3 regions of the Pseudomonas veronii genome follow, and region 3 is predicted to be linked to each of the others. Evidence: predicted binding sites of a transcription regulator. Region 3 holds the regulator's gene; each other region holds the start of a gene.
The links. Region 3 encodes sigma-54, which starts transcription at its own class of promoters, with help from an activator protein. Its sites were predicted from a motif close to ANTGGCATNNANNTTGCTNT; they were not measured.
Positions count from the first base shown of each region.

Region 1: a site for sigma-54 is predicted at 6,943-6,962, ahead of glnA (glutamate--ammonia ligase). Genes of this name have one in related genera too.
Region 2: a site for sigma-54 is predicted at 6,700-6,719, ahead of glnK (P-II family nitrogen regulator). Genes of this name have one in related genera too.

Region 1 is NZ_CP018420.1:401,320-411,895, reverse strand. Features, by position in the region: gene PverR02_RS01875 (glycogen/starch/alpha-glucan phosphorylase) at 1-2,447, opposite strand, end outside; gene PverR02_RS01870 (YkgJ family cysteine cluster protein) at 2,684-3,118, shown strand; gene typA (translational GTPase TypA) at 3,314-5,134, opposite strand; gene thiI (tRNA uracil 4-sulfurtransferase ThiI) at 5,274-6,728, opposite strand; gene glnA (glutamate--ammonia ligase) at 7,063-8,469, shown strand; gene PverR02_RS01845 (chorismate mutase) at 8,615-9,151, shown strand; gene glnL (nitrogen regulation protein NR(II)) at 9,463-10,548, shown strand; gene ntrC (nitrogen regulation protein NR(I)) at 10,545-10,576, shown strand, end outside.
Region 2 is NZ_CP018420.1:6,625,133-6,635,708, reverse strand. Features, by position in the region: gene pdxR (MocR-like pyridoxine biosynthesis transcription factor PdxR) at 1-1,012, opposite strand, end outside; gene PverR02_RS30575 (benzoate/H(+) symporter BenE family transporter) at 1,155-2,396, shown strand; gene PverR02_RS30570 (YggS family pyridoxal phosphate-dependent enzyme) at 2,393-3,208, shown strand; gene glyA (serine hydroxymethyltransferase) at 3,234-4,499, shown strand; gene PverR02_RS30560 (YifB family Mg chelatase-like AAA ATPase) at 4,510-6,027, opposite strand; gene PverR02_RS30555 (accessory factor UbiK family protein) at 6,242-6,505, opposite strand; gene glnK (P-II family nitrogen regulator) at 6,927-7,265, shown strand; gene PverR02_RS30545 (ammonium transporter) at 7,299-8,636, shown strand; gene PverR02_RS30540 (secondary thiamine-phosphate synthase enzyme YjbQ) at 8,849-9,274, shown strand; gene sutA (transcriptional regulator SutA) at 9,378-9,704, shown strand; gene PverR02_RS30530 (HAD family hydrolase) at 9,819-10,514, opposite strand; gene xerC (tyrosine recombinase XerC) at 10,511-10,576, opposite strand, start outside.
Region 3 is NZ_CP018420.1:1,055,202-1,065,777, forward strand. Features, by position in the region: gene PverR02_RS04795 (superoxide dismutase) at 1-346, shown strand, start outside; gene PverR02_RS04800 (ZIP family metal transporter) at 380-1,273, shown strand; gene PverR02_RS04805 (HPr family phosphocarrier protein) at 1,312-1,584, opposite strand; gene rapZ (RNase adapter RapZ) at 1,601-2,458, opposite strand; gene ptsN (PTS IIA-like nitrogen regulatory protein PtsN) at 2,461-2,925, opposite strand; gene hpf (ribosome hibernation-promoting factor, HPF/YfiA family) at 2,938-3,243, opposite strand; gene PverR02_RS04825 (RNA polymerase factor sigma-54) at 3,319-4,812, opposite strand; gene lptB (LPS export ABC transporter ATP-binding protein) at 5,010-5,735, opposite strand; gene lptA (lipopolysaccharide transport periplasmic protein LptA) at 5,735-6,268, opposite strand; gene lptC (LPS export ABC transporter periplasmic protein LptC) at 6,255-6,827, opposite strand; gene PverR02_RS04845 (KdsC family phosphatase) at 6,836-7,360, opposite strand; gene PverR02_RS04850 (KpsF/GutQ family sugar-phosphate isomerase) at 7,361-8,335, opposite strand; gene PverR02_RS04855 (ATP-binding cassette domain-containing protein) at 8,651-9,460, shown strand; gene mlaE (lipid asymmetry maintenance ABC transporter permease subunit MlaE) at 9,460-10,257, shown strand; gene mlaD (outer membrane lipid asymmetry maintenance protein MlaD) at 10,257-10,576, shown strand, end outside.

The sequences.
Region 1 (10,576 bases), 650 kb from region 3:
TCGAGCGCTTTCCAGATCTCGGTGGCGTATTCGCGGATCGTCCGGTCCGAAGAGAACCAGCCCATCCGCGCGGTATTGAGCACCGCCGAACGCCACCATTCCTTGGAATCATGCCAATGCGCGTCGACCCGGGTCTGCGCCTCCCAGTAGGCATCGAAGTCGGCACACACCAGGAAGCGGTCGTACTCGATCAGCCCATCGATCAAGCCCACATAACGGCCCGGATCGTCCGGCGAGAACACCCCGCCGCGAATCGCTTGCAACACATCGCTCAAACGATGGGACGCGGCGATGTCCGGCCCGGCGTGGAATTCACCGGCGTGCTTACGGGCCTCCACCTGCTGGGCGCTGAGGCCGAAGATAAACATGTGCTCGCCGCCCACGCGCTCGTGCATCTCGACGTTGGCGCCGTCCATGGTGCCGATGGACAGCGCGCCGTTAAGGCCGAACTTCATGTTGCTGGTGCCCGATGCTTCAAAGCCGGCGGTGGAAATCTGCTCCGACAAGTCCGCCGCCGGGATGATGCTTTCCGCCAGGCTGACGTTGTAGTTGGGCAGGAACACCACCTTGAGCAAGCCGCGCACGGTGGGGTCGTTGTTGACGGTGCGGGCGATGTCGTTGGTCAGCTTGATGATCAGCTTGGCCTGGTGATAGCTCGCCGCCGCCTTGCCGGCGAAGATCTTCACTCGCGGCACCCAGTCGGTCTCGGGCTCGGCACGGATCGCCTGGTACAGCGCCACGGTGTGCAGCAGGTTGAGTAACTGGCGCTTGTACTCGTGGATGCGCTTGACCTGCACGTCGAACATCGCCGCCGGGTTGACCGCAATACCCAGACGCTCATGGATGATCTCGGCCAGCGCGCGCTTGCTGTGCAGGCGTTGTTCGGCGAAGGCCTTGCGGAAGGCCTGCTTCTCGGCGAACGGTTCGAGTTCGATCAGGCGCTGTTCGGGCTTGTCGAGGATGTCCGCACCCAGCGCGTCGACGAGCATGCCGGTGAGTTGGGGGTTGGCCTGGTACAGCCAGCGGCGGAAGGTGATGCCGTTGGTTTTGTTGTTGATGCGCTCCGGGTACAGCTTGTGCAGTTCGGAGAACACCGTGCTGCGCATCAGTTGGGTGTGCAGGCCGGATACGCCGTTGACGCTATGGGAGCCGAGGAACGCCAGGTTGCCCATCCGCACGCGGCGGCCGTTGTCTTCTTCGATCAGCGACACGGCGCGCAGCACGTCGAAATCGTGGATGCCCTTGGCGCGCAGCGAGTCGATGTGCTGCGCGTTGATCAGGTAGATGATCTGCATGTGCCGGGGCAGCATGCGCTCCATCAGGCCGACCGGCCAGGTTTCCAGGGCTTCGGGCAGCAGTGTGTGGTTGGTGTACGACAGGGTTTCGACGGTGACGTCCCACGCCGCTTCCCAGGGAATATCGTGCAGGTCCACCAGTTGCCGCATCAACTCGGCGACCGCGATGGACGGGTGCGTGTCGTTGAGCTGAATGGCGGCATGTTCGCCCAGGCTCAGCACCGAGCCGTGCATGTTCTTGTGGCGGCGCAGCAGGTCTTGCAGCGAGGCCGAGACGAAGAAGTATTCCTGGCGCAGGCGCAGTTCCTGCCCCGCTTCGGTGCTGTCGGCCGGGTAAAGCACTCGGGAGATGCTTTCGGCGCGGGCCACTTCGGCGACGGCGCCCAAATGGTCGCCGGCGTTGAAGCGCTCCAGGTGCAGGTCTTCCACGGCGCGCGCACGCCACAGCCGCAGGGTGTTGACGCTGGCGCCGCGCCAGCCGACCACCGGAGTGTCGTAGGCCACGGCCCGCACGGTTTCGCTGGGCGACCACACCTGAATCAGCTTGCCGCCGGCATCGGCGAGGGTTTCGACGCTGCCGCCGAAGCCGATCGAGTAGATCACTTCAGCCCGTTCGAACTCCCACGGGTTGCCGAAATCCAGCCAGCGCTCGGTCTGTTCCTGCTGCCAGCCATCGACAATCGCCTGGCGGAACAGCCCGTGCTCATAGCGGATGCCATAACCATGGCCGGCAATACCCAGGGTCGACATGCTTTCCATAAAGCACGCTGCCAGGCGTCCCAGACCGCCGTTGCCGAGCGCTGCATCGGGCTCCAGCAGGCGGATGCGTTCCAGGTCGACACCCAACTCGGTGAGCGCTTCGCGAGCGATCTCCAGCAGGCCGAGGTTGCTCAGGCTGTCGAAGAGCAGGCGGCCGATGAGGAATTCCAGCGAGAGGTAATACACCCGCTTCTGGCCTTTGCGGTAGATTTGCCGCGTATGGTTCATCCAGTGATCGACCATCTGGTCGCGGGCGGCCAGGGCAATGGCTTCGAACCAGTCATGGTCGAAGGCGTGATCCGGGTCTTTGCCCACCGCGTAGGTGAGTTTGGTCAAGACAGCATCGCGAAATGCGGCTACCTCTGCTTCTCGTGCAAGCGGTTCCTGAGACATCGGTGTGACCTCGGGCGAGATTGAAGGAGTTGCTAGAGCCTAGTCGGTCAGACCGGCGGTCGACGCGCTGGTTCGGCAGTTTTTTAACTCATTCACCTTTGCATGAATTTAATGCAGGGGTCGTGCCCGATCACTGTTCGAGCCGCCTTCGAGCTGAAAACCCGAAAATATTGTTCAAAAAACCATCAATCCCGGTATGATCGCGCGCCCGGATACCGCCCCACCTTGGAACCCTGATGAAGCCTCAACTGATCGCCGCCGCGGAACTCGACCGTCTCGAGACCTGGCAGAAATATTCCGCCCACATGTGCGGAGGCTGCGTGTCCAGCTGCTGCACGCTGCCGGTCGAAGTGAAGATCAAAGACTTGATCCGCATTGGCATCGTCGATGAATTCGAGCGCGGCGACCCGCCGAAGAACATCGCCAAGCGTTTGCAGAAGGAAGGCATCGTCGAGCGCTACAACAGCAAATCCGAGATCTTCACCCTGCAGCGCATGAGCAACAACGACTGCCTGTACCTGGATCGTAAGACGCGCTTCTGCACTATTTATGACAAGCGCCCGGATACCTGCCGCAACCACCCGAAAATCGGCCCGCGGCCGGGGTATTGCGCGTACAAGCCCAAGGAAGTGGTGCGCGAGACCAATTTCAAGACGCTCGATAAGTTCTGATCCATGTTTTGCAGGGCTCTCAAGGGCCCTATCGGGGGCAAGCCCCCTCCCACAGTTTTGATTTGTGAACGCCTTCAAAATGTGGGAGGGGGCTTGCCCCCGATAGGGTCGGCACATTCAGCACAAAACCTGCAGACATAAAAAAACGCCCCCGGCCTTTCGACCGGGGGCGTTTTTCATTCAGCCTGAGTTAACTCAGTTCTTGGCTTTCTTGGCAGCGCGGGTACGCTCGCCTTCGTCCAGGATCTTCTTACGCAGGCGGATCGACTTAGGCGTGACTTCGCACAGCTCGTCGTCCTGGATGAATTCCAGGGCCTGTTCCAGGGTGAAGCGAACAGGTGGAACCAGAGCGATGGTTTCGTCTTTACCCGAAGCACGCATGTTGTCGAGCTTCTTGCCTTTGGTTGGGTTGACGCCCATGTCGTTGTCACGGCTGTTCAGACCAACGATCTGACCGTTGTAGATCTCTTGACCGTGTTCAACGAACAGCTTGCCACGCGCCTGGAGGGTTTCCAGGGAGTAGGTCAGCGCCTTGCCGGTTTCAACCGAAACCAGAACACCGTTCTGACGGCCGGACATGTCGCCGGACTTCATGGTGTCGTAGCGATCGAAGATCGAGGTCAGGATGCCAGCACCGTTGGTCAGGGTCAGGAACTGGTTACGGAAACCGATCAGACCACGCGCAGGGATGTTGTATTCCAGACGCACACGGCCTTTGCCATCCGGCACCATGTTGGTCAGGTCGCCCTTACGCAGGCCCATCTCTTCCATGACCTTGCCCTGGGATTCTTCAGGGGTGTCGATGGTGACGTTTTCGAACGGTTCCTGCTTCACGCCGTCAACAGTACGGATGATCACTTCAGGACGACCTACGCCCATTTCGAAGCCTTCGCGACGCATGGTTTCGATCAGTACCGAGAGGTGCAGCTCACCACGGCCGGAAACCTTGAACTTGTCAGCCGAGTCGCCTTCTTCAACGCGCAGTGCCACGTTGTAGAGCAGTTCTTTGTCCAGACGTTCCTTGATGTTACGGGAGGTCACGAACTTGCCTTCTTTACCGCAGAAAGGCGAGTCGTTTACCTGGAAGGTCATGGAAACGGTTGGCTCGTCGACGGTCAGAGGCTTCATCGCCTCGACAGTGTCCGGCTGGCACAGGGTGTCGGAGATGAACAGCGAGTCCATACCGCTGACGCACACGATGTCGCCGGCGAACGCTTCTTCAACGTCGATGCGGTGCAGGCCGTGGTGACCCATCAGTTTCAGGATACGACCGTTGCGCTTCTTGCCGTCGGCGCCGATAGCGACAACCGGAGTGTTCGGCTTGACGCTACCACGAGCGATACGGCCAACGCCGATAACACCCAGGAAGCTGTTGTAGTCCAGTGCCGAGATTTGCATCTGGAACGGACCGTCACGGTCAACCTTCGGTGGTGGAACGTGGTCAACGATGGCCTGGTACAGCGGGGTCATGTCTTCCGCCATGGCGGTGTGATCCAGACCGGCGATACCGTTCAGGGCCGAAGCGTAGATAACCTGGAAGTCCAGTTGTTCTTCGGTAGCACCCAGGTTGTCGAACAGATCGAAGATCTGGTCCAGAACCCAATCCGGACGCGCGCCTGGACGGTCAACCTTGTTGATGCACACGATCGGACGCAGGCCGGCTTCGAACGCCTTCTTGGTCACGAAACGGGTTTGCGGCATAGGGCCGTCTTGAGCGTCAACCAGCAGCAGAACGGAGTCGACCATCGACATTACGCGTTCTACTTCGCCGCCGAAGTCGGCGTGGCCCGGGGTATCCACGATGTTGATGTGGTAGCCGTTCCAGTTGATAGCGGTGTTTTTAGCCAGGATGGTAATACCGCGCTCTTTTTCCTGGTCGTTGGAGTCCATCACGCGCTCGTCGTTGAGCTCGTTGCGCTCCAGGGTGCCGGATTGACGCAAGAGTTTGTCTACCAGGGTGGTTTTACCATGGTCAACGTGAGCAATGATGGCGATGTTACGTAGATTTTCGATCACTTGTGTATCTCGATCAGAGGATTCGGTGTGCTGACAGGTCGTGGCAGCGATTAACAGTAGAGTCAGGCCTTGCCGTTACAGCTTGACGGCAGAGTCGGGGGGCCGGTGACGCAGGCCACAGGCAAACAGCCCCGGGCTCTTAGCTCGGTCGATAAACGCGCACATTGGCATGCCCCTCACTGAGCAAATGGTGGGCATGCAGGCGACTCATCACGCCTTTGTCGCAATACAGCAGGTACTGACGGCTGTTATCCAGTTCCTTGAAACGCGCGTTCAATGCATAGAACGGCAGCGTTTGTACGTCGATGCCAGCGATTTCCAGCGGCTCGTCTTCAGCGGCATCCGGGTGACGGATGTCGATGATGATCTGACCGGCCAGGGCTTCGCTGACTTCTTCGATCTGCACATCCTGGCCCAACTCGTCGATGACACGATCGATCGGGACCAGTTTGGCGTTCTCGAGCGCACGCTCCAGAACCGCCATATCAAACTGTTGTTCTTCATACTCCACGCGGTTGCGCTTGGCGTGGGTCTTGGGGTTCACCGAAATGACCCCGCAATATTCAGGCATGTGCTTGGCAAAGTCGGCGGTGCCGATCTGTTCTGCCAGGTCGATGATGTCCTGCTTATGGCTGGCGATCAGCGGGCGCAGCACCAGCTTCTCGGTCACGCAATCGATGAGCGACAGGTTCGGCAGCGTCTGGCTGGATACCTGGGAAATCGCTTCGCCGGTCACCAGCGCGTCGATCTGCAGTTGATCGGCAATTCGGGACGCTGCGCGCAACATCATACGCTTCAATACTACGCCCATATGACTGTTATCGACTTTGCCGAGAATTTCGCCCAGTACTTCCTCGAACGGCACGCTGACAAACAGCACGCGCTGGGAGCTGCCGTACTTCTTCCAGATATAGTGCGCGACTTCCATCACGCCCAATTCGTGGGCACGCCCGCCCAGGTTGAAGAAGCAGAAGTGGCTCATCAGGCCGCGGCGCATGATCTGGTAGGCCGCCACCGTGGAATCGAAACCGCCGGACATCAAGACCAGGGTCTGTTCCAGGGCGCCGAGCGGGTAGCCACCAATGCTATTGTGCTGGCTGTGGATCACAAACAACCGTTGGTCGCGAATTTCCATCCGCACTTCAATTTGCGGCGCCTTGAGGGAAATTCCGGCTGCGCCGCACTCGCGACGCAGCTTGCTGCCGACGTATTTTTCCACATCCATGGAGCTGAACGGGTGCTTGCCGGCACGCTTGCAGCGCACCGAAAAAATCTTGCCTTCAAGCTCGCTGCCAAAGTGCTGTTTGCACTTTTCGGTGATGTCGTCGAAGTCGCCCAGCGGGTACTCGTCGACCTGCAGGAAATGCGCGATGCCCGGCATGCAGCTCAGGCGCTCGGTCATATCCTTCAAGGCCTTGGCGTCGGTGACACGGGTTTCCAGCTCGAGATTGTCCCACACACCGTTCACCACCACAGCCGGGTCCAGATCGCGGAGCACGGCACGGATGTTCTTGGCCAACTGACGGATGAAACGCATCCGTACCGGTCGGCTTTTGATGGTGATCTCGGGGAAGACTTTAACGATTAATTTCATGGAAACAGCGCGCACAGGGCCTGCCGAAAAAGGGGGGCGCGGATTATAGCGGAAATCGCTCAAGGTTTAACCAGTTAATATGCATCAACGGCGCAACGCACCAAAACAGGTCATTTATGCAAATGAGCGCCACATTGCAGTGCGTTATTTATTCCATTTCGGCGGTTTGCACTGTTATAGGGGCCATTTTGACGCAAAAAGGCCATGTTGGCGCACTGGCATGCAATTTGCTCTCTTGTGAGGCAGGTTGCCATGGCGGACTATCCGCGCCGGCATCACCCACATTCTAAGGGCTAACTCCACTACCCAGCCCGAAGCCACCCCGGAGGACACCATGTCGAAGTCGGTTCAACTCATCAAAGATCATGACGTTAAGTGGATTGATCTGCGCTTCACGGACACAAAAGGCACTCAGCACCACGTGACCATGCCGGCTCGCGACGCGCTGGATGACGCGTTCTTCGAAGAAGGCAAAATGTTCGACGGTTCCTCCATTGCCGGTTGGAAAGGCATCGAAGCTTCCGACATGATCCTGATGCCGGACGACAGCACCGCCGTGCTGGACCCGTTCACCGAAGACCCAACCCTGATCATCGTCTGCGACGTGATCGAGCCTTCGACCATGCAAGGCTACGACCGCGACCCACGTGCGATCGCCAAGCGTGCCGAGGAATACCTGAAGTCGACCGGTATCGGCGACACCGTATTCGTAGGCCCAGAGCCAGAATTCTTCATCTTTGATTCGGTCAAGTTCAAGTCCGACATCTCCGGCTCCATGTTCAAGATTTTCTCCGAACAAGGTTCGTGGATGTCCGACCAGGACGTAGAAGGCGGCAACAAAGGCCACCGTCCAGGTATCAAAGGTGGCTACTTCCCAGTTCCGCCATTCGACCACGACCACGAAATCCGTACCTCCATGTGCAACGCCATGGAAGAAATGGGCCTGGTCATCGAAGTACACCACCACGAAGTGGCGACTGCCGGCCAGAACGAAATCGGTGTGAAGTTCAACACCCTGGTTGCCAAGGCTGACGAAGTCCAGACCCTGAAGTACTGCGTACACAACGTGGCTGATGCCTACGGCCGTACCGCAACCTTCATGCCTAAGCCTCTGTACGGCGATAACGGTTCGGGTATGCACGTTCACCTGTCCATCGCTAAAGATGGCAAGAACACCTTCGCTGGCGAAGGTTATGCCGGCCTGTCCGACACCGCCCTGTACTTCATCGGCGGTATCATCAAGCACGGTAAGGCCCTGAACGGCTTCACCAACCCGTCGACCAACTCCTACAAGCGTCTGGTCCCAGGTTTCGAAGCACCGGTAATGCTGGCCTACTCGGCTCGTAACCGCTCCGCATCGATCCGTATTCCTTACGTGTCCAGCCCGCGCGCTCGCCGTATCGAAGCCCGCTTCCCGGACCCGGCAGCCAACCCGTACCTGGGCTTCGCTGCACTGCTGATGGCTGGCCTGGACGGCATCCAGAACAAGATCCACCCAGGCGACGCCGCCGACAAAAACTTGTACGACCTGCCGCCTGAAGAGGCCAAAGAGATCCCACAAGTGTGCGGCAGCTTGAAAGAAGCCCTGGAAGAGCTGGACAAGGGCCGTGCGTTCCTGACCAAAGGCGGCGTATTCAGCGACGACTTCATCGATGCCTACATCGAGCTGAAAAGCGAAGAAGAAATCAAAGTCCGCACCTTCGTACACCCACTGGAATACGAGCTGTACTACAGCTGCTGATCCGGTAGCGTCGCTTAACGTGGCGTGATCGAAAAAGACCTCCTTCGGGAGGTCTTTTTTTGCCCGGGGATTACACAGCTCCGCACCTGCAAACCCAATCAAAAAGGTGGGAGGGAGCTTGCCCCCTCCCACAAGGAGATCAGCATTGAACCGTCGACTTGTGTTCGCTCTGTTATTCGTCAGTGTCAGTGCGAGCGCTGCGCCGCCCAGCCTCGAACCTTTACTCAACAGCATCGCCGAGCGCCTGGCGATCGCCGACCAGGTCGCCCTGAGCAAGTGGGACAGCCACAAGCCCGTAGAAGACAAGAAGCGCGAGCAAGAGGTGATCGCCAGCGTCGTCGCCCAGGCCCCGAGCTACAAGCTGGACCCTGTCGCCGCCGGGCAGTTCTTCTCGGCACAGATCGAAGCGAACAAACTGGTGCAGTACGCCCATCTTTCCGACTGGCAGTTCCAGGGCAAGGCCCCCGACGATCCGCGCCCGGACCTGGTCAAGCAGATCCGCCCGCAACTGGACCAACTGCAAAAACGCCTGCTGCAGCAATTGGCCGACTTCAGCCCGCAGCGCACCGACCCACAGTGCCCGCAATGGCTGGCCGAAGCCGTGCATGAGCCGCTCAATGAGCCGATGCAGCAGTTGGCGATGATCCGCGCGACCGCCGAGCTGTGTATCTACAAAAACTAAAACGGTAAACCCGATCCAAAAATGCGGGAGGAGGCAATCCCCCTCCCACATTTGATTTGTGTGAATTCGCGCTTCCTGAACAATCGTCACATAATCGCACTATATTGGTGCGACAGCCTGCACCCTTCCCACCGACCCAGCCCATTTTGGTTCGAAACTTCCCGATGAAGCTGGCAGAACGCCACAGTTTCGAGCCTTAAACCCTTATTTCAGGGCTTAAACGCTTCTTTTCGGAGCCTTGGTTTGGTTTTTGCATTTTCCTTGTATCAGCGTGTGCCTCAAGCCCGCGCCTTGCTCCAAAAGAGGTCCTGATGACCATCAGCGATGCACTGCACCGTTTGTTACTCGACAACCTGACCACCGCGACCATCCTGCTCAATGACGACCTGCGCCTTGAGTACATGAACCCGGCGGCGGAGATGCTCCTGGCCATCAGCGGGCAGCGCAGCCATGGGCAGTTCATCAGCGAGTTGTTCACCGAGTCGGCCGAAGCCTTGAGCTCGTTGCGCCAGGCAGTGGAGCAGGCACATCCGTTCACCAAGCGCGAAGCGATGCTCACCGCCCTGACCGGCCAGACCCTGACCGTCGACTACGCCGTGACCCCGATCCTGAGCAACGGCAGCACCCTGCTGCTGCTCGAAGTCCACCCGCGTGACCGCCTGCTGCGCATCACCAAGGAAGAAGCGCAGTTGTCCAAGCAGGAAACCAGCAAGATGCTGGTGCGCGGCCTGGCCCACGAGATCAAGAACCCGTTGGGCGGGATTCGCGGCGCGGCGCAGTTGCTGGCTCGTGAGCTGCCGGACGAGCACCTCAAGGACTACACCAACGTCATCATCGAAGAGGCCGACCGCCTGCGTAATCTGGTGGACCGCATGCTCGGCTCCAACAAGCTGCCGTCGCTGGCGATGACCAACGTGCATGAGGTGCTGGAGCGTGTCTGCCAGTTGGTCGAGGCCGAAAGCCAAGGCTGCATTACCTTGGTGCGCGACTATGACCCGAGCATTCCCGACGTGTTGATCGACCGCGAGCAGATGATCCAGGCGGTGCTCAACATCGTGCGCAACGCCATGCAGGCCATCAGCAGCCAGAACGAGCTGCGCCTGGGCCGCATCAGCCTGCGCACCCGCGCCTTGCGCCAGTTCACCATCGGCCACGTGCGCCATCGTCTGGTGACCAAAGTCGAAATCACCGACAACGGCCCGGGCATTCCAGCAGAACTGCAGGAAACCATTTTCTTCCCCATGGTCAGCGGCCGCCCGGACGGTACCGGGCTGGGCCTGGCCATTACCCAGAACATCATCAGCCAGCACCAGGGTCTGATCGAATGTGAGAGCCATCCTGGCCACACCACGTTCTCGATCTTTCTGCCTCTGGAACAAGGAGCCCCATCGACATGAGCCGTAGTGAAACTGTCTGGATCGTCGA
Region 2 (10,576 bases), 1.3 Mb from region 3:
GGTACAGCGTGCGCTGGTACTTGTCCAGGCCCTGCACGCAGGCCGTGGGTTTGCCTTCGTAGTGGAACTCGCTGTCGTAGTCATCTTCGATGACCCATTTGCCTTTTTCCGCGGCCCAGTTGATCAACTCCAGACGCCGCTCCAGGGTCAGCGTGGCGCCGGTCGGGTATTGATGAGACGGCGTGACATACACGCAATGGGCGCCGCTGCGGTCGGCGTGCAGCAGGTCGGTGCGGATGCCCGCCGCATCGACATCGATGGGCACGACCTTGGCCTCGGCGGTTTCGAAGGCCTTCCTGGCGCCGTAGTAGCCCGGGTTTTCCAGCAGGATCGGTTTGCCGACGTCCACCAGCAGTTGCGCACACAAGAACAGCGCTTGGCGCGTACTGCTCAGCACCAGGACCTGGTCGGGCGAGCACTTCGCCCCACGCTCAAGGTTCAAGTACGTCGCGATGGCTTTGCGTAACGACTCGGCTCCTTGCGGGTCACCGTGCAACAGCACGCTGCTGCGATAGTCCTTCATCACCTGGCGCTGCAGGCGCTCCCACACATCGGTCGGGAACGAGCGGGTTTCGGGCAGGCCCGTGGCGAATGCCTTGATCACCTGTTGATCGTTCACGCCGCCGCTGTCGAGGATCATCCGCCCGCGCAGGCTCAAGCCGGCGCCCGGTGCGGCCTGGCTGGTTTTGACGGCCTGTGCCTTGATGCGGCGGCGCGAGGCACCGCGCAATTCGGTGCCGATGGCCTCGCACACGTAACTGCCGGAGCCCTCGCGCCGCACGATAAAACCATCGCGGTGCAACTGCACGTAGGCGTTCTCCACCGTGTCGCGCGCGACCCCCAACGACGTGGCCAACACCCGCGTCGCCGGCAGCTTCAGGCCCGGCGAGAGTGCGCCGTCGAGGATCAAGGCGCGCAGCGCGCGTTGAATGCGCTGGTGCAGGCCCAACTGCTGGAATTGCGCGTCGTTGAGGCGCATCTGCAGGGTTTCCAGCTCGAAGGATTTCGCCATGCGGTCTGCCTCGTCCTGAAGAATTGGCCGGTAATAGCAGGCCAGTCTATCCGTAGACTTTCACCTGTGCCACTGCCTTCACGCCGGCCAATGACCCATCACACGAGGCTCAACCCCTCGTCTGGCAAGGAGCAAAGTCCCTATGTCTTCGTCAATATCGCCGTCGCCGCTGCGCCCGCGCGACCTGTTGCACCCCATCGTGGCCGGGCTGATTTCAGTCATCGTCAATTATGGCGGTACGTTCATTCTGGTGTTCCAGGCGGCCAAGGTGGCCGGGCTCAGCCCCGAGCTGACGGCTTCGTGGGTCTGGTCGGTATCGATCGGCGTGGGGGTGACCGGGCTGTTTCTCAGCTGGGTGAGCCGTGAGCCGATCATCACCGCCTGGTCGACCCCTGCTGCGGCGTTTCTGGTGGTCGCGCTGTCTGCCACGCCTTACGCCGAGGCGGTCGGCGCGTACATGGTTTCAGCCGCTGCGTTTGTGCTGCTGGGGCTGTCCGGCTGTTTCGAAAAAGTCATCCGGCTGATTCCGCCGGGCATCGCGGCGGCCATGCTGGCGGGGATTCTGCTGCAGTTCGGCATCGGCGCGTTTGGTGGCATGAGCCTCGACCCGGTGCTGGTCGGCGTGTTGATCGCCGCTTACGTCGGGCTCAAGCGCTTTACTGCGCGCTACGCGGTCGTCGGCATTCTGCTGCTGGGCTTGGGATTCCTGCTGGTGCAGGGGCGGGTGGACTTGTCGGGCCTGTCCCTGCAACTGGCGGCGCCGGTATTCACCCGGCCCGAGTTTTCACTCAATGCATTGCTCAGTGTGGCGCTGCCGCTGTTTCTGATCACCCTCACGGGCCAGTACATGCCGGGCATGCTGGTGTTGCGCAACGATGGTTTCAAGACCAGCGCCAACCCGATCCTGACGGTGACCGGGTTGGGGTCGCTGCTGATGGCGCCGTTCGGCTCGCACGCGTTCAACGTCGCGGCGATCACGGCGGCCATCTGCACGGGCAAGGAAGCCTCGGAGGACGCATCCAAGCGCTGGGTCGCCGGGGTTGCCGCTGGGGTGTTCTACATCCTCGTCGGGGTGTTCGGGGTGACGCTGGCCGCCGTATTCATGGCGTTCCCGCCGGCATTCATCACCACGCTGGCCGGCTTGGCCCTGCTGGGCACCATCGGCGCCAGCCTGGCCAACGCGATGGCGGACGTCAGGTCGCGTGAAGCCACGCTGATCACCTTTCTGGCGTGCGCCGCCAACATCAACCTGCTCGGGATCGGCGGCGCGTTTTGGGGGTTGTTGATCGGGTTGGCTGCGTATGCGTTGCTCAACGGCCGCTTGCCACGTCGCCGTGCGCCGGGTTCCGAGGCGGTGGCGGCGGCCAAGGGAGCGGCCCAATGATGCGCGCCGAACCGCCAGCCAGCGCCACCCTGCATGCGCGTCATGGGCGTTACCCGCAGGCCACCAGCGTGGAGGACTTCCGGCGCAATCTGGCGGCCGTACAGCAACGTATCGCCAGTGCCTGTGCGCGGGTCGGGCGCGACCCGGCAAGCGTGCGCCTGTTGCCGGTCAGCAAAACCTTTGACGAGGCGCACCTGCGCCTGGCGTATGCGGCGGGCTGTCGGCTGCTGGGTGAGAACAAGGTGCAGGAAGCCCAGCGCAAATGGCAGGCCATGAGCGATCTGGCCGATCTGCAGTGGTCGGTGATCGGCCACCTGCAAACCAACAAAGCCAAGCAGGTCGCGCGCTTTGCCAGTGAGTTCCAGGCGCTGGACAGCCTGCGAGTGGCCGAGGCGCTGGATCGTCGCCTGCAGATCGAAGGGCGCCAACTGGATGTGTTCGTGCAGGTGAATACCTCCGGGGAAGCCAGCAAATACGGCCTGGAGCCGCACGCCGTCGCGGGTTTTCTGCAGGCCCTGCCAGCGTTCCCGGCCTTGCGTGTTCGCGGGCTGATGACGCTGGCGCTGTTTTCGGCCGATGTGGCCCGCGTGCGCCCGTGCTTTGTGCGGCTGCGCGAACTGCGCGAGCGCCTGCGCGATCACGCCCCGGCGGGCGTCAGCCTGGAGGAATTGTCGATGGGCATGTCCGGGGATTTCGAGATCGCCATCGAGGAAGGCGCGACCGTTGTCCGCGTCGGCCAGGCCATCTTCGGCGCCCGCGCCATGCCGGATGACTACTACTGGCCGAGCGCCGATCAACCGTCAACGACCTGACTTTTTTAGCAAGGACCTGTTCATCATGTACGACTCAACATTGACACTTGAAAGCTTCGACCCGCAGCTGTGTGAGGCGATTCATAACGAGGAGCGCCGTCAGGAAGACCATGTCGAGCTGATCGCTTCCGAAAACTACGCCAGCCCGCTGGTCATGAGCCTCCAGAGCACGGTACTGACCAACAAATACGCCGAGGGCTACCCCGGCAAGCGCTACTACAGCGGCTGCGAATACGTCGATGTGGCCGAGCGCCTGGCCATCGAACGGGTCAAGGCCCTGTTCGACTGCGATTACGCCAACGTGCAGCCCCATGCGGGCGCCCAGGCAAACGCCGCGGTGTTCCTGGCCTTGATCAACCCCGGCGATACGGTGATGGGCATGAACCTGGCCCAGGGTGGGCACCTGACCCACGGCAATCCCTCCAACTTCTCGGGCCGGCATTACCACATCGTGCCTTACGGGCTCGACCCGCAGACGGGCTTGCTCGACTACGACGAGATGGAGCGCATCGCTGTGGAAACGCGGCCGAAGATGCTGATCGGCGGGTTTTCGGCCTACTCGCGGTACAAAGACTGGGCGCGCATGCGGGCGATTGCCGACAAGGTCGGTGCGATTTTCTGGGTCGACATGGCTCACGTCGCCGGCTTGGTCGCCGCTGGCGAGTACCCGGACCCGTTGCCGCACGCCCATGTGGTCACCAGCACCACGCACAAGACCTTGCGTGGCCCGCGAGGCGGGTTGATTTTGTCCAAGGGCCAGGACGCAGCGTTTTACAAAAAGCTCGATTCGGCGGTGTTCCCGGGTGTTCAGGGTGGGCCGTTGATGCATCAGATTGCCGCCAAGGCGGTGGCCTTCAAGGAAGCCTTGAGGCCCGAGTTCAAAACCTACCAGGCCCAGGTCGTGGTCAATGCCCGGGCCATGGCGGCCGTGTTGCAGCGGCGCGGTTACAGGATTGTCTCGGGTGGCACCGATAACCACATGATGTTGATCGACCTGTCCGACCGGCCTTACACCGGCAAAGACGCCGATGCGGCCTTGAGCAACGCCGGCATCACCGCCAACAAGAATTCGGTGCCCAACGATCCGCGCTCCCCCTTTGTCACCTCGGGGCTGCGCATCGGCACGCCGGCCGTCACCACCCGCGGTTTCGGCGTGTTCGAGTGCGAGCAACTGGCCGCTTGGCTGTGCGATGTCCTGGACGCCCTGCAACGTGGGGAGAGCGATAGCGTTGCGCTGCAGGTGCGTGAACAGGTGATTGCGCTGTGCCGCCGACACCCGGTTTATCGCTGACTTTTCCCTTCTAAACGTTGGCGCTGTCGACCTGACTGGAGGCTGAGGGGCGGTATTGCAGGGCTTCGGCGATGTGGCTGCGGCGGATGCTGTCTGTGTGTTCCAGATCCGCCAGCGTGCGGGCGACCTTGAGCAGGCGGTGGGCTGCGCGAAGGGACAGGGTCAGGCGCTCGCAGGCGCTTTCCAGCCAGGCTTCATCCGGCCTCGACAGCGCGCAATGCTGGCGCAACCCCGGTAGGTCGAGGAACGCATTGGCGCAGCCCTGGCGCTGTTGCTGGCGGTCCCGGGCCTGGGCTACCAGTGCCGAGGCGGTGGACGTGTTGTCGCCGGGCTGCGGGGCCGGGTTCAGCGCGGTGATTTCGCGAGCGACGGTCAGGTGCAGGTCGATCCGGTCCAGCAACGGCCCGGAGAGTTTGTTGCGATAGCGCTGGACCTGCTCCGGCGTACAGCGACAGCGCGCGCTGGGGTCGCCCATGTAACCGCAAGGGCAGGGGTTCATTGCGGCGACCAGTTGAAAGCGCGCCGGGAAACTCACGCGGTCGCGGGCGCGGGAGATCACGATATGCCCCGACTCCAGTGGCTCGCGCAAAACCTCGAGCACCTTGCGATCAAACTCCGGCAGCTCATCCAGGAACAGCACGCCATGGTGGGCCAAGGTGATTTCCCCCGGTTGCGGCTTTGACCCTCCACCCACCAGCGCCGGGCCGGAGGCCGAATGGTGCGGCTGGCGAAACGGCCGATGGGGCCAATGACTCAGGGGCGCCAGGCTGACCACTGATTGAATCGCTGCCACTTCCAGCGCTTCGTGCTCACTCAGCGGCGGCAGCAAACCCGGCAGGCGGCTGGCGAGCAAGGTCTTGCCGGTGCCGGGCGGGCCGCTGAACAACAGGTTATGCGCGCCTGCCGCAGCGATCAGCAATGCGCGTTTGGCGGCGAGTTGGCCCTGGACTTCGCTGAGGTCCGGGTAAGGTTTGTTCAAGTACAGCAAACCGTCGGACTTGAAGGGCTCGATCGGCACATGCCCATTCAGGTGCGCCACCACCTGTAGCAGGTGGTCCACCGCAATCACCTTCAACCCCGATGCCAGGCAGGCCTCTTCGGCATTCGCCCGGGGCACGATCACGCTGCGCCCGGCCTTGCGCGCCGCGAGCGCTGCCGGCAACACACCTTTCACTGCGCGTACCTCGCCCGATAGCGCCAATTCCCCCAGGCATTCCACGTCGTCGAGCATCTGCGTCGGCACCTGCACGCTCGCCGCGAGAATCCCGAGGGCTATCGCCAGGTCAAAACGCCCGCCGTCCTTGGGCAGGTCGGCGGGCGCGAGGTTGAGGGTGATGCGGCGGGACGGGTATTGCAGCGCGGAGTTGAGGATGGCACTGCGCACGCGGTCCTTGCTTTCCTTGACGGCGGTTTCCGGCAAACCCACCAGGGTGAGCGATGGCAGACCATTGGCCATGTGTACTTCGACGCTGACGGCAGGGGCTTCGACGCCGATCTGGGCGCGACTGTGGACGATGGCGAGGGACATGCTCATTCCTTGAAAGGGCGGGCCGCTTCCTGCGGTTTTTCAAGGGTAGACGAGGTGGGGTGGAGCGGGACGCGGGAGGTTTTACAGAACGTATCCGCAGAGTGACGCAGAACAAGTGGGGGCGCTGGTTTGCGTGCGATAGGGGCGGTCAGGCGTATCAGAGGGACCGAGGTGATTCCATCGCAGGCAAGCCAGCTCCTACATTGGTCGGGGGTTATTCAGAGGCTGCCGGGGTCAACCGCGCTTCCAGCTCCGCCACTTTCGCCTCCAGGCTTTCCAGGCGTGCTCGGGTGCGGGCCAGCACCACCATTTGGCTGTCGAATTCTTCCCGGCTGACCAGGTCGAGCTTGCTGAAGCCGCTTTGCAGCAAGGCCTTGAACTGGCTTTCGATTTCATTGCGGGGCAGCGGGGTCTCGCCGCTGAACAGGCGGGAGGCATGGCCGCTCAGGGCGTCGAGGAGGTCTTTGGGCGCGAGCATGGGAAATATTCCGGAAAACTGTTGGCGGGCAGTGTATCACGCAGCGTCTATAGTCATTTCCACGACCTCGGGCGCACGCTTTTCGCGCAGGGTGTCGGGCGGTAGCGCACCGTTTTCGTGCGCAATCACCCCGCCAAAAAGCCCCGCAGGTGGGCATAAGTGGGCAAGGGACTGATTTCAGTGGTTTTTACGGAGCTGGCAAGGTTTCTGCTTAGACGAACATGACCCATGCACTGATGCAGTCGCTGTGACGAATGCAGTGCGCCGACGGATCAGGGGTACAGGTTCGTCACCAGTGGTTCGCTGGCGTCGCAATGGCAACTGCTCTTGCGACGACGCGTTACAAAGCCAGGCGCTGCGCTTAGACTTGAGACGGGTTTGTTTTCCTGGGGCAAGTCCACCAATTCGGGAGAGAGTTTTCATGAAGCTAGTCACTGCCATCATCAAGCCGTTCAAGTTGGACGATGTACGCGAGTCGTTGTCCGAAATCGGCGTGCAGGGCATTACCGTTACTGAGGTCAAAGGCTTCGGGCGGCAGAAGGGTCACACCGAGCTGTATCGCGGCGCGGAATACGTGGTTGATTTCCTGCCGAAGGTGAAGATTGATGTCGCCATTGACGACAAGGATCTTGATCGGGTTATCGAGGCGATAACCAAGGCCGCCAACACCGGCAAGATCGGTGACGGCAAGATCTTTGTGGTCAATCTGGAACAGGCTATTCGCATCCGTACCGGCGAAACCGATACCGACGCAATCTAAGCCGCCAAACCTAACGCCCCAGGAGAAAACAATATGACTCTGCGTAAATTCGCAGGGCTCGGAGCCCTGTTGTCCATCGTAATGCCAAGCCTGGCCATGGCGGCAGACGAAGTGGCTGCTCCAGTCCTCAATTCCGGCGACACCGCGTGGATGCTTACATCCACCGCGCTGGTGCTATTCATGACCATTCCCGGCCTGGCGCTGTTCTACGGCGGTATGGTTCGCTCGAAAAACATTCTGTCGGTGATGATGCAGTGTTTTGCCATCACTGGCCTGATCAGCATTCTGTGGGTCATCTACGGTTACAGCATCGCGTTTGACACGACCGGCATGGAGCAGGGCGTTGTAAACTTCAACTCCTTCTTTGGCGGCATGGGCAAGGCGTTCCTGGCGGGCGTAACCCCGGCCAGCATCACCGGGCCTGCGGCGCTGTTTCCGGAAGCGGTGTTCGTCACCTTCCAGATGACCTTCGCCATCATCACCCCGGCGCTGATCGTCGGTGCGTTCGCCGAGCGCATGAAGTTCTCCGCGATGCTGATCTTCATGGCTATCTGGTTCACCCTGGTTTACGCGCCGATCGCACACATGGTCTGGAGCGGCAATGGCGGCCTGCTGTGGGACTGGGGCGTGCTGGACTTCGCTGGTGGCACCGTGGTGCATATCAACGCGGGTGTGGCTGGTCTGGTGGCGTGCATCGTGCTTGGCAAGCGTAAAGGCTACCCGACTACCCCGATGGCCCCTCACAACCTGGGTTACACCTTGATCGGTGCGGCCATGCTGTGGGTCGGTTGGTTCGGCTTCAACGCCGGCTCCGCTGCTGCGGCCAACGGCACTGCCGGTATGGCGATGCTGGTGACCCAGATCGCTACAGCTGCTGCGGCGCTGGGCTGGATGTTCGCCGAGTGGATCACCCACGGTAAGCCAAGTGCCCTGGGCATCGCCTCGGGTGTGGTGGCTGGCCTGGTCGCCGTCACGCCTGCGGCAGGCACCGTGGGCCCGATGGGCGCTCTGGTGATCGGCCTGGTTGCCGGTGTGATTTGCTTCTTCTGCGCCACCAGCCTCAAGCGCAAGCTGGGCTACGACGACTCCCTGGACGCGTTCGGCGTACACGGTATCGGTGGCATCGTCGGTGCGATCCTCACGGGCGTTTTCGCAGCCCCAGCCCTGGGCGGCTTCGGCACCGTGACTGACGTGGCGGCCCAAGTCTGGATTCAGTGCAAAGGCGTCGGCTTCACTGTGATCTACACCGCCATCGTGACCTTCATCATCCTCAAGGTGCTGGATATGGTCATGGGCCTGCGGGTTACCGACGAAGAAGAGGCTGTCGGCCTCGACCTGGCACAACACAACGAACGCGGCTACAACTTGTAAGTAGGCGAAAAAAACATGCCCGGCTTGCCGGGCATTTTTTTGTCTGGCATTTGTCAGTCAGGACACGGGGTGCCGGTTTTTTGCGTCGCATGTGTGATGGCGCGCACACCGCGCTTTTCCGGGTGCGAATGTCTTACAGGCATGTAGGCGTATTCGGCACTTTGTTTTTTCCCTGAGCGCGCTAGAATGCGCGCCGATGGGCGGAGAACTGTATGTGGCAACAGACCCTGATTACCCTGCGGGCCAAGCCCCGGGGCTTTCACCTGGTAACCGACGAGTTGCTTGCCGGCTTGCCTGAATTGAAGGCGTGTCGCGTGGGCCTGTTGCATCTGTGGTTGCAGCATACCTCGGCCTCGTTGACCATCAACGAGAATGCCGATCCGGCGGTTCGTCGTGACTTCGAGCGTTTTTTCAACTCGCTGGTGCCGCAAGGCCGAGCCGGGTTCGAACACAACGACGAAGGCCCGGACGATCTGCCGGCGCACTTCAAGGCCAGTCTCCTGGGTTGCCAGCTGAGTTTGCCGGTCAAGGCCGGCCGCTTGGCGATGGGGACCTGGCAAGGTGTTTATCTGGGCGAGCACCGTGATCATGGCGGTGCTCGTAAAGTCCTCGCCACTTTGCACGGTGATGGGGCATAAGCCACTGGTTATCCGGTGGATGTTGATTTTTTTCCGGCGACCTTCGACAGATGGTGAAGCTGGGCTATAACTAATCTGCTTTTCGCAAGTCATGAGGTAGAACATGAGCGACGATGATCTGGAAAACGACGAACTGGAAGTAGGCGACGAAGACGACACCGAAGAAGGTCTTGAGGCGGCAGCGGAAGACGTTGCTGACGACGACGGTGGCGATGACGTTCCTGTTCCGGCTGCCAAAGGCAAAGCCAAGGCCGCTGTTTCGGTCGATGAGCTGCCAAGTGTTGAAGCCAAGAACAAAGAGCGCGACGCGCTGGCCCGTGCGATGGAGGAATTCCTCGCTAAAGGCGGCAAAGTGCAGGAAGTCGAGGCCAACGTGGTGGCAGATCCACCCAAGAAGCCGGATAACAAGTACGGCAGCCGACCTATCTGAGGTCTGCTTCTGGCTTGCTGGAAAAGCCCGCCGTCGCTGCGGGCTTTTTCATGCCTGAAACAAATTCCTACGGCTCACCGCCTGCCAATGTAGGGGAGGCAAGCCCCCTCCCACTTACTGCCAGCTTTTGAGCAGCGGAGGCAGTTCCGTCAGGCTGCGAATCTGCGCATCCGGGAGTTTATCCCCTTCCCAGACCTTGCCTGTCGGGTTGAACCACACGGCACGCAGCCCCGCCTGTTGCGCTCCGGCGATGTCGTCACCGGGATGATCGCCGATATGCACCGCCGCGCTGGCGTCCACCCCGCCCCGTTGCAGCGCTTCCTGAAACAACCGTGCATCCGGCTTGGCGATGCCGATGTCTTCGGCGCGCAACGCGAAGTGGAAGTAGTCCGCCAACCCGACGCGCTGTACGTCAGCGTTACCGTTGGTGATCACGCCCAGCAGGAAGTGTTTGCGCAGCGCTTGCAGCATCGGCTCGGCTTCGGGGAATACGGTGAGCTGGTGGCGCGCATGAATGAACGCTTCAAAGCACACATCGGCCATTTCCGTCGCTTCAGGTTGTGGATAACCGGCCTCTTCAAACGCGTGCATCAGTACGCGGTGGCGCAGCATGCTGATGCGGTGCTTGAGTTCGGGATGGCGTTCCAGCACCTGCTGGCGAAGGCTGGCGAAATGTTCCAGGGGCAGTTCGCCGACCTTGGCGGCATGGGTGGCCAGCCATTCGCGCATCGACGCTTCGGCGCTGATGATGACGGGGACGTTGTCCCAGAGGGTGTCGTCGAGGTCGAAGGTGATCAGCTTGATACTCATGAGTCGCCGCCCTTGATGCGTTTGGCCCGTGGATGGGCGCTGTCGTACACCGTTGCCAGGTG
Region 3 (10,576 bases):
ACCCAAAGGCGGCGGCAAACCCGATGGCGCGCTGGGCCAGGCGATCGATGAGCAACTGGGCGGTTTCGACAGCTTCAAGGAGGCCTTCACCAAGGCCGCATTGACCCGCTTCGGCAGCGGCTGGGCCTGGTTGAGCGTGACCCCGCAGAAGACCCTGGTGGTGGAGAGCAGCGGCAATCAGGACAGCCCGCTGATGAGCGGCAACACACCGATCCTCGGCCTGGATGTGTGGGAACACGCCTACTACCTGCTGTACCAGAACCGGCGTCCTGAATACATCAATGCCTTCTACAGTGTCATCAACTGGCCGGAAGTCGCCGCCCGCTACCAGGCCGCCCTGGCCTGATATCACGCCGTACAACACGACCTAAGGCCGACCATGGGTACTGAAACACTGGCGATCAGCAGCGTGCGAATGTTTCGTTACGCATTTGGCTCGCTGCTGCTATTGGCAGGTATTGCATTGCTGGTGGCTCAAGGATTCGCCTGGCTGGACCTGGAGCCGCGCATCCTGCGGGCCCTGCAAGGTGGGGCGATCTGTGCGCTCGGCACCGCGTTGGGCGCCGTACCGGTGTTGGTTATCCGGCGCATGCCAGCAGCAATGAGCGATACCTTGCTGGGCTTTGGTGCCGGCGTGATGCTCGCGGCCACGGCGTTTTCGTTGGTCGTGCCGGGCATTGCCGCCGCTGAAGGCCTGGGGCTCAGCCCTTGGGGCGCGAGTGGCTTGATCAGCATTGGCATCATGCTGGGAGCGTTCGGCTTGTACCTGGTCGATCGCAAGGTCTCCGGGGCCAGCCCGGAAATGCTGGTCGGTACGCCGGAGCATCCGGTGATCCCGCCACGTATCTGGCTGTTCGTGTTTGCCATCATCGCGCACAACATCCCGGAGGGTATGGCGGTTGGCGTGTCGGCGGGCGGCGGCATGCCGGATGCCGACAGCCTGGCCATGGGCATCGCTTTGCAGGATGTGCCCGAAGGCCTGGTGATTGCGTTGGTGCTGGCCGGGGCAGGGATGTCGCGGTTCAAGGCGTTCCTGATCGGTGCGGCTTCGGGCTTGGTCGAGCCGATATTCGCAGTGCTTTGTGCCTGGTTGGTGAGTCTGGCGCAGGTGCTGCTGCCGTTAGGCTTGGCGTTGGCTGCTGGCGCGATGCTGCTGGTGGTCACTCACGAGGTGATCCCCGAATCGCGGCGCAATGGCCATGAAAAGCTCGCCAGCCTGGGACTGTGCATCGGGTTTTGCTTGATGATGGTGATGGATACTGCATTGGGCTGAAGCTGTTGCGGCTTCAGCCTCTGTCTCGTCGGGTGGGTTTATTCACCCTCATCAAAGAAGTTATTGATCAGCTTGGTCAAGGCCGCCATCGCTTCCTGCTCTTGCTCGCCTTCGGTCTTCAAATGAATCTTGGTGCCCTTGCCGGCGGCGAGCATCATCATCGCCATGATGCTCTTGCCGTCGACCATGGTTTCCGGAGTGCGTCCAGCGCGAACCTGGCAGGGGAACTGCCCGGCAATGCCGACGAACTTGGCTGAGGCGCGGGCGTGCAGGCCCAGCTTGTTGATGATTTCAATTTCCAGAACGGGCATCGCGGGGGTGTTCCTTTCAGCTAAGGTCGCGGTGGCGAACCTGGACGTTCTTGAGGGTTTGTTGCAGCATCTGGCCCAGGCGTTCGGTCAGGTAGACGGAACGGTGGTGGCCGCCGGTGCAGCCGATGGCAATGGTGACATAGGCCCGGTTGCTGGCGGCAAAGCGTGGTAGCCATTTGAGCAGGTAGCTGGAGATGTCCTGGAACATCTCCTCGACATCCGGTTGCGCGGCCAGGTAGTCCGCCACCGGCTGATCCAGCCCCGACTGGTCCCGCAACTCCGGCTTCCAGTAAGGATTGGGCAGGCAGCGCACATCGAATACCAGATCGGCGTCCACCGGCATGCCACGCTTGAAGCCAAACGACTCGACCAGAAAGGCCGTGCCGGGCTCGGGCTGGTTCAGCAGGCGGAGCTTGATGGCATCGCGCAGTTGGTACAGGTTGAGGCTGGTGGTGTTGATCTTGAGGTCGGCGAGGTCAATGATCGGCCCCAACAGCTTGGTCTCGTCCTCGATGGCTTCGGCCAGCGAACGATGCGGGCTGCTGAGGGGGTGACGTCGACGGGTCTCGGAGAAGCGTTTGAGCAGGGTTTCTTCGTCTGCGTCCAGGTACAGCACATCACAGTGAATGTGCTTGGCACGCACTTCCTCAAGCAGTGCCGGGAACCGCGAGAGGTGGCTGGGCAGGTTGCGGGCGTCGATCGACACGGCGACCAGTGGCTGTGCCAGTTCGGTGTGGATCAGCGCGCGCTCCGCCAACTCCGGCAGCAGGCCGGCGGGCAGGTTGTCGATGCAATAGAAGCCGTTGTCCTCAAGAACGTTGAGGGCGGTGCTTTTACCTGAGCCGGAGCGGCCACTGACGATGATCAAACGCATGATTACTGCTCGATTTGTTCAGCCAGGACAACCTGATACAACGCCTCATTGCTGCTGGCACTGCGCAGTTTGTCGCGTACTTCCTTGCGGTCAAGCATGCTGGCGATCTGCCGGAGCAGTTCCAGGTGTGCATCGGTGGCGGCTTGCGGGACCAGCAACACGAACAGCAGGTCGACCGGGGCACCGTCGATGGCGTCGAAATCGATGGGAGCGTCCAGGTGCAGCAGGGCGCTGACAGGTGTCTCGCAGCCTTTGAGGCGGCAGTGAGGAATGGCGATGCCGTTACCAAAACCGGTCGAGCCGAGTTTTTCACGGGCAATCAGAGCCTCGTAGACATCTTGCATCTCCAGCTCAGGCACTTGTTTGCTGATCAGGTTGGCAATCTGTTCGAGGGCTTTCTTCTTGCTGCCCCCCGGCGCGTTCACAAGGGAACGGCCGGGAGTCAGGATGGTTTCAAGTCGGATCATGGGTGGGGAGTGTTAGCGGCCGGTGCCCTGTAGGAGGCTCTGCTGCTTTTCCTTATGCTTTTTGATTTGGCGATCCAGCTTGTCGGTCAGGTCGTCAATGGCGGCATACATATCAGAATGCTCAGCATTGGCGACGACTTCTCCGCCGGGTATACGCAAGGTGGCTTCGATTTTCTGCTTCAGCTTTTCGACAGTCATAATGACTTGCACGTTGGTGATCTTGTCGAAATGCCCCTCAATTCGTTTGAGTTTTTCGCCGATATAGGTGCGCAGCGCGTCGGTCACTTCCAGTTGGTGTCCACTGATATTGACTTGCATACAGCTTCTCCTTCGTTGCCAGTGCATAAAGCGGCAGGCAGAGATGCCTGCCACTGGAACGCTGTGGCCTGCCCGTCACATCAAACGCTTACGCTCGCTGGAAGGCGCGATCCCAAGGGACTCGCGGTACTTGGCGACGGTTCGACGGGCGACCTGAATGCCTTGTGCCTCCAGTAAACCAGCGATCTTGCTGTCACTCAACGGCTTTTTCTGATTTTCCGCGGCAACCAGTTTTTTGATGATTGCGCGGATCGCCGTGGACGAGCATTCGCCGCCTTCGGAGGTGCTGACATGGCTGGAGAAAAAGTATTTCAGCTCATATATACCCCGTGGGGTATGCATGAATTTTTGCGTCGTTACCCGGGAAATCGTCGATTCGTGCATGCCCACCGCTTCTGCGATGTCGTGCAGGACCAGCGGTTTCATCGCTTCGTCGCCGTACTCAAGGAAGCCGCGCTGGTGCTCGACGATTTGCGTGGCCACTTTCATCAGGGTTTCGTTGCGGCTTTGCAGGCTCTTGATGAACCAGCGCGCTTCCTGCAGTTGGTTGCGCATGAAGGTGTTGTCGGCGCTGGTGTCGGCGCGACGGACGAAACCGGCATATTGCGGGTTGACCCGCAGGCGCGGCACCGATTCCTGGTTCAGCTCCACCAGCCAGCGTTCGTTGTCTTTGCGCACGATCACATCGGGGACGACGTATTCGGCTTCGCTGGACTCGATCTGCGAGCCCGGACGCGGGTTGAGGCTCTGCACCAGCTCGATGATGTGGCGCAGGTCGTCTTCCTTGAGCTTCATGCGGCGCATCAGCTGGCTGTAGTCGCGGCTGCCCAGCAGGTCGATGTAGTCGGTGACCAGGCGTTGGGCTTCAACGAGCCAAGGGGTCTTGGCGGGCAGCTGGCGCAATTGCAGCAGCAGGCACTCGCTGAGGTTGCGCGCGCCAATGCCGGCGGGCTCGAACTGCTGGATGCGGTGCAGGACGGCTTCGATCTCGTCCAGTTCGATGTCCAGTTCCGGGTCGAAGGCTTCAAGAATCTCTTCGAGGGTCTCGTCCAGATAACCCTGGTTGTTGATGCAGTCGATCAGGGTCACAGCGATCAGGCGATCGGTGTCGGACATCGGCGCCAGGTTCAATTGCCACAGCAAGTGGCTCTGCAGGCTCTCGCCGGCGGAGGTGCGGGTGGTGAAATCCCACTCGTCGTCATCATTGCTGGGCAGGCTGCTGGCGCTGGTCTGGTAGACGTCTTCCCAGGCGGTGTCCACGGGAAGTTCGTTGGGAATACGTTCGTTCCATTCGCCTTCCTCCAGGTTGTCCACCGTAGGGGCGGTTTCCTGGTAAGAGGGTTCCTGCACGTCGGAATTGGGTTTTTGCTCGATGTTGTCGGCCAGCGGGTCTGCATTATCGAAGTCGTCGCCTTCTTCCTGGCGTTCGAGCATCGGATTGGACTCCAGGGCTTCCTGGATTTCCTGTTGCAGGTCCAGTGTCGACAATTGGAGCAGGCGGATGGCCTGTTGCAGCTGCGGTGTCATCGTCAGCTGCTGGCCCATTCTCAGGACTAGCGATGGTTTCATGGCAGGGGCTTAACACCTTATTCGCCGGCGCAATGCGCCATCCACGACAGGGCGCGTGAGCGCCAAACATAAGCAAATTATATGCCTGATATCGGGGGCTTTGCCTAGAGCGCGGTAACAATAAAAATCCGGAGGTTTTCATTGACTCCCGCGCACCTTGGCGAACGGCCTGCCACCGCCTTTTTTTCCAGGCAGGCTTACAGGCGGAACTCGTGGCCCAGATACACTTCCTTGACCAGTTCGTTGGCCAGGATCGTGGCCGAATCGCCTTCGGCAATCAGTTGCCCATCGTTGACGATATACGCAGTTTCGCAGATATCGAGGGTCTCGCGGACGTTGTGGTCGGTGATCAGTACACCGATGCCCTTGGCCTTGAGGTGATGGATGATCTGCTTGATGTCGCCGACCGAGATCGGGTCGACACCGGCAAACGGTTCGTCCAGCAGGATGAACTTCGGTGCAGTGGCCAGGGCGCGGGCAATCTCCACGCGGCGGCGTTCACCACCGGACAAACTCATGCCGAGGTTGTCGCGAATGTGGTTGATGTGGAATTCCTGCAGCAGGCTTTCCAGCTCCTTGCGGCGGCCGTCGCGGTCGAGTTCCTTGCGGGTCTCGAGGATCGCCATGATGTTATCGGCAACCGACAGTTTGCGGAAGATCGACGCTTCCTGGGGAAGATAGCCGATACCGGCGCGCGCACGGCCGTGCATCGGCTGGTGGCTGACGTCGAGGTCGTCGATCAGGATGCGACCTTGGTCCGCTTGGACCAGGCCGACGATCATATAGAAACAGGTGGTCTTGCCGGCACCGTTGGGGCCAAGCAGGCCGACGATCTGGCCGCTGTCGATCGACAGGCTGACGTCGCGCACGACCTGACGGCCTTTATAGGCCTTGGCCAGATGCTGGGCTTTCAGGGTTGCCATTACTCGGCCTTCTTCTTCGGCTGGATAACCATGTCGATACGTGGACGCGGTGCGGTGACCTTGGTGCCGTTGGCGCGACCGGCGTTGGCAACCTGCTTCACGGTGTCATAGGTGATTTTTTCACCTTCCGTGGAGTTGCCGTCGGGGCTGAGTACCTTGGCCTGGTCGATCAGCACGATGCGATTTTGCTGGGCGTGATACTGGATGGTTTTGCCGTAGCCCTTCATCGGGGCGGTGTCGGTGGCAGCCTGCTTCTGTTCGAAGTAGGCCAGGTTGCCCACCGAGGTCACGACGTCAATGTCGCCAGCAGGGGTGCGAGTCAGTGTCACCGTGTTGCCGGTGATCTTCATCGAGCCTTGGGTAATGATCACACCGCCGGTGTAGGTCGCGACGCCTTGCTTGTCATCGAGCTGTGCATCGTCGGCCGAAATGTGGATCGGTTGCTGGCTATCGTTCGGCAGAGCCCAGGCGCTCACGCTTCCCAGTGCTGCGCCCAGACTGAGCAAAATAGGGAGGGTTTTAACGAGCCTCATACTGTCCTCTTACGTTCGATAGCAGGTGTATCCTGCTTTCTTTCAAATACGCTTTCATTCCCTTGCCAGTCGATACACCGCCAGCGCCGTCGATTCTAACGTCTTGCTCGGTCTGCGCATATTGCTTCTGTGGGAATACGGTCATGCGACTGCTGGTGATGATGGTGTCGCGGTTCTGTGCGTCGGTCCGTGCGACGCGCACCGAGTCGATCAGTTCCACTTCGGTGCCGTCCGGGTTGACTTCGCCACGCTTGCTGGTGACGTGCCAAGGGAATTCGGTGCCGCGATACAGATTCAAATCGGGGTTGGTCAGCAGGGTGACTTCGGACGCTTTCAGGTGCTCGACCTTGTCCGAGTTCATTTCATACTGCACCTTGCCATCGGGCAGGAACTGCACGCTGTAGGCATTGGTGGCGTAATAGTCGATAGCGCCTTGGTCAACCTGCGCCACAGGCTGGTCGAGAAAGCGCTCCGGGCTGATATTCCAGTAGCCAACCGCCAGGAGCAGCGCGGCGATGACCCCGAATAGCAGGAAGTTGCGAATCTTTTTGCTCAGCATAAAACGCTCTATAGGTAGGCGGCGTGGGCCGCTTCAAGGCTGCCCTGGGCACGCAGGATCAACTCGCAGAACTCGCGGGCGGCGCCTTCGCCGCCACGGGCCGTGGTGATGCCGTGGGCATGCTCGCGAACAAATGCCGCCGCATTGGCGACAGCCATGCCCAGGCCCACCCGGCGGATCACCGGCAGGTCGGGCAGGTCGTCGCCCAGATAGGCAACCTGCTCATAGCTTAGGTTCAGTTGGCCAAGAAGCTCGTCCAGAACGACTAGTTTATCCTCCCTGCCTTGATACAGGTGAGGAATCCCCAGGTTTTGTGCGCGGCGTTCCACAACCGGGGTTTTCCGACCGCTGATAATCGCGGTTTGCACGCCCGCCGCCATGAGCATCTTGATGCCCTGGCCGTCGAGGGTGTTGAACGACTTGAATTCGCTGCCGTCCTCGAGGAAGTACAGGCGGCCATCGGTCAGCACGCCGTCAACGTCGAAAATCGCCAATTTGATGTGCTTGCCGCGTTGCAACAGGTCGCTGGTCATTTACATCACTCCCGCACGCAGCAAGTCGTGCATGTTCAGGGCGCCGATCGGGCGGTCATTGCCATCGACCACCACCAGCGCGCCGATCTTATGGTCTTCCATGATCTTCAGGGCTTCTGCCGCCAGCATTTCTGCGCGTGCGGTCTTGCCGTGGGGAGTCATCACCGCATCGATGGTGGCGGTGTGGATATCGATAGTGCGGTCCAGGGTGCGGCGCAGGTCACCGTCGGTGAATACGCCGGCCAGGCGTCCGTCGGCTTCCAGGATCACGGTCATGCCCAGGCCCTTGCGGGTCATCTCCATGAGTGCGTCCTTCAGCAGAGTGCCGCGCTGTACGTGGGGCAGTTCATCGCCGGAATGCATGACGTTTTCCACTTTCAGCAGCAGGCGTCGGCCCAGCGCGCCGCCCGGATGGGAAAACGCGAAGTCTTCCGCCGTAAACCCACGTGCTTCCAGCAGCGCCACGGCCAGGGCATCGCCCATGACCAGCGCGGCGGTGGTGGAAGAGGTTGGCGCCAGGTTCAGCGGGCAGGCCTCTGCGGTCACATGAACATTCAGGTTCACTTCGGCGGCCTTGGCCAGCGTCGACTCCGGGTTGCCGGTGATGCTGATCATCTGGATGCCCAGGCGCTTGATCAACGGCAGCAAGGTCACGATTTCGTTGGTGGTGCCGGAGTTGGACAGTGCGAGGATGATGTCATCCTTGGTGATCATGCCCATGTCGCCGTGGCTGGCTTCGGCCGGGTGGACGAAAAACGCCGTGGTCCCGGTGCTTGCCAGGGTGGCGGCGATCTTGTTGCCGACGTGACCGGACTTGCCCATGCCGACCACGACAACGCGGCCTTTGCTGGCCAGAATCATCTCGCAGGCGCGTACGAAATCCACGTCGATATGGGCCAGCAAGCCTTCTACGGCTTCAAGCTCGAGGCGGATGGTGCGTTGTGCGGATTGGATAAGATCGCTGGATTGGCTCATGTCTGAAATCGTATAGCCTGACGAAAAGTCGACGATTATAACGATAATGATCAATTCCCTCACGCAAGTTCGTCAGTCTTTAGTCGTCAGGCGCTTCAGATTCATTCCTCGGTAACATAGCAAGCAACGGTTTTTCCCTGTCTCCAATCTGAACAAGCGCTGTTCCGGCCTTGGGGGCGCTGTACCAGCAGTGATATAGTTCGCCGCCAGTTCGGTCCACCCAGCCCATGTGGCTAACTATATGTTGGGCAACCGTTGCAAACGTTTGTCACAAGCGTGGTGTCTGAGTGAGAGGCTGCATCCCAAGGAGTTTAGATGAGTGCCGATAACGCCTACGCGGTCGAGCTGAAGGGCCTTACCTTCAAGCGCGGGACGCGCAGCATCTTCAATAACGTCGATATTCGCATTCCCCGCGGTAAGGTCACCGGCATCATGGGGCCTTCCGGTTGCGGCAAGACCACCCTGTTGCGCTTGATGGGCATGCAATTGCGCCCCAGTGCCGGCGAAGTGTGGGTCAACGGCCAGAACCTGCCGACGTTGTCGCGCAGCGATCTGTTCGATGCGCGCAAGCACATGGGGGTGCTGTTCCAGAGCGGTGCATTGTTCACCGACCTCGATGTGTTCGAAAACGTAGCGTTTCCGCTGCGGGTGCATACCCAGCTGTCCGACGAGATGATTCGTGACATTGTGTTGCTGAAGCTGCAGGCCGTGGGCCTTCGCGGCGCCATCGACCTGATGCCGGATGAACTGTCCGGCGGCATGAAGCGTCGTGTCGCCCTGGCGCGTGCCATTGCCCTCGATCCGCAGATTCTCATGTATGACGAACCCTTCGTGGGCCAGGACCCGATCGCCATGGGCGTGTTGGTGCGCCTGATCCGCCTGCTCAACGATGCGTTGGGGATCACCAGTATCGTGGTCTCCCACGACCTGGCCGAAACCGCGAGCATCGCCGACTACCTCTATGTAGTCGGTGATGGCCAGGTGCTGGGGCAGGGTACGCCGGAAGAACTGATGAACGCTGACAACCCGCGCATTCGCCAATTCATGACCGGCGATCCCGATGGCCCGGTGCCTTTTCATTTTCCGGCAGCGGACTACCGCTCAGATCTTCTGGGGAAGCGCTGATGCGCAAGACATCTCTTATCGAAAAGGTGCGCCTTTTCGGGCGTTCCGGCATCGACATCATCGAAGTGCTCGGCCGTTCGACGATATTCCTGTTTCACGCCTTGCTCGGCCGTGGCGGCATTGGCGGCAGCTTCGGCCTGCTGATCAAGCAACTGCACTCCGTTGGTGTGATGTCCCTGGTGATCATCGTGGTTTCCGGGGTTTTCATCGGCATGGTGCTGGCGTTGCAGGGCTTCAATATCCTGTCCAGCTACGGCTCGGAGCAGGCGGTGGGGCAGATGGTCGCCCTGACGCTGTTGCGTGAACTCGGCCCGGTCGTCACGGCCCTGTTGTTCGCTGGGCGCGCTGGTTCTGCGCTGACCGCCGAAATCGGCAACATGAAGTCCACCGAGCAGTTGTCCAGCCTCGAGATGATCGGCGTGGACCCGCTCAAGTACATTGTTGCCCCGCGCCTGTGGGCCGGCTTCATTTCCCTGCCGCTGCTGGCGATGATCTTCAGCGTGGTGGGTATCTGGGGCGGTTCGTGGGTGGCGGTGGACTGGCTGGGGGTCTATGAAGGCTCCTACTGGTCCAACATGCAAAACAGCGTGAACTTCAGCGGCGATGTGTTCAATGGCATCATTAAGAGCATTGTCTTCGCCTTTGTCGTGACCTGGATCGCCGTATTCCAAGGCTATGACTGTGAGCCCACTTCAGAAGGGATCAGTCGCGCCACCACCAAGACCGTTGTGTACGCCTCGCTGGCGGTACTGGGCCTTGACTTTATTTTGACCGCCTTGATGTTTGGAGATTTCTGATGCAAAACCGCACTGTGGAAATCGGTGTCGGCCTTTTCTTGCTGGCTGGCATCCTGGCTTTACTGTTGCTGGCCCTGCGAGTCAGCGGCCTTTCGGCCAGCCCCACCGCCGATACCTATAAACTTTACGCGTACTTCGACAATATCGCGGGTTTGACTGTCAGAGCTAAAGTGACCATGGCCGGTGTAACCATCGGCAAGGTCACGGCGATCGATCTGGACCGCGACAGCTTCACCGGGCGTGTGACGATGCAACTGGACAAGAAGGTCGATAATCTGCCGACTGACTCCACGGCATCGATCCTCACCGCAGGTTTGCT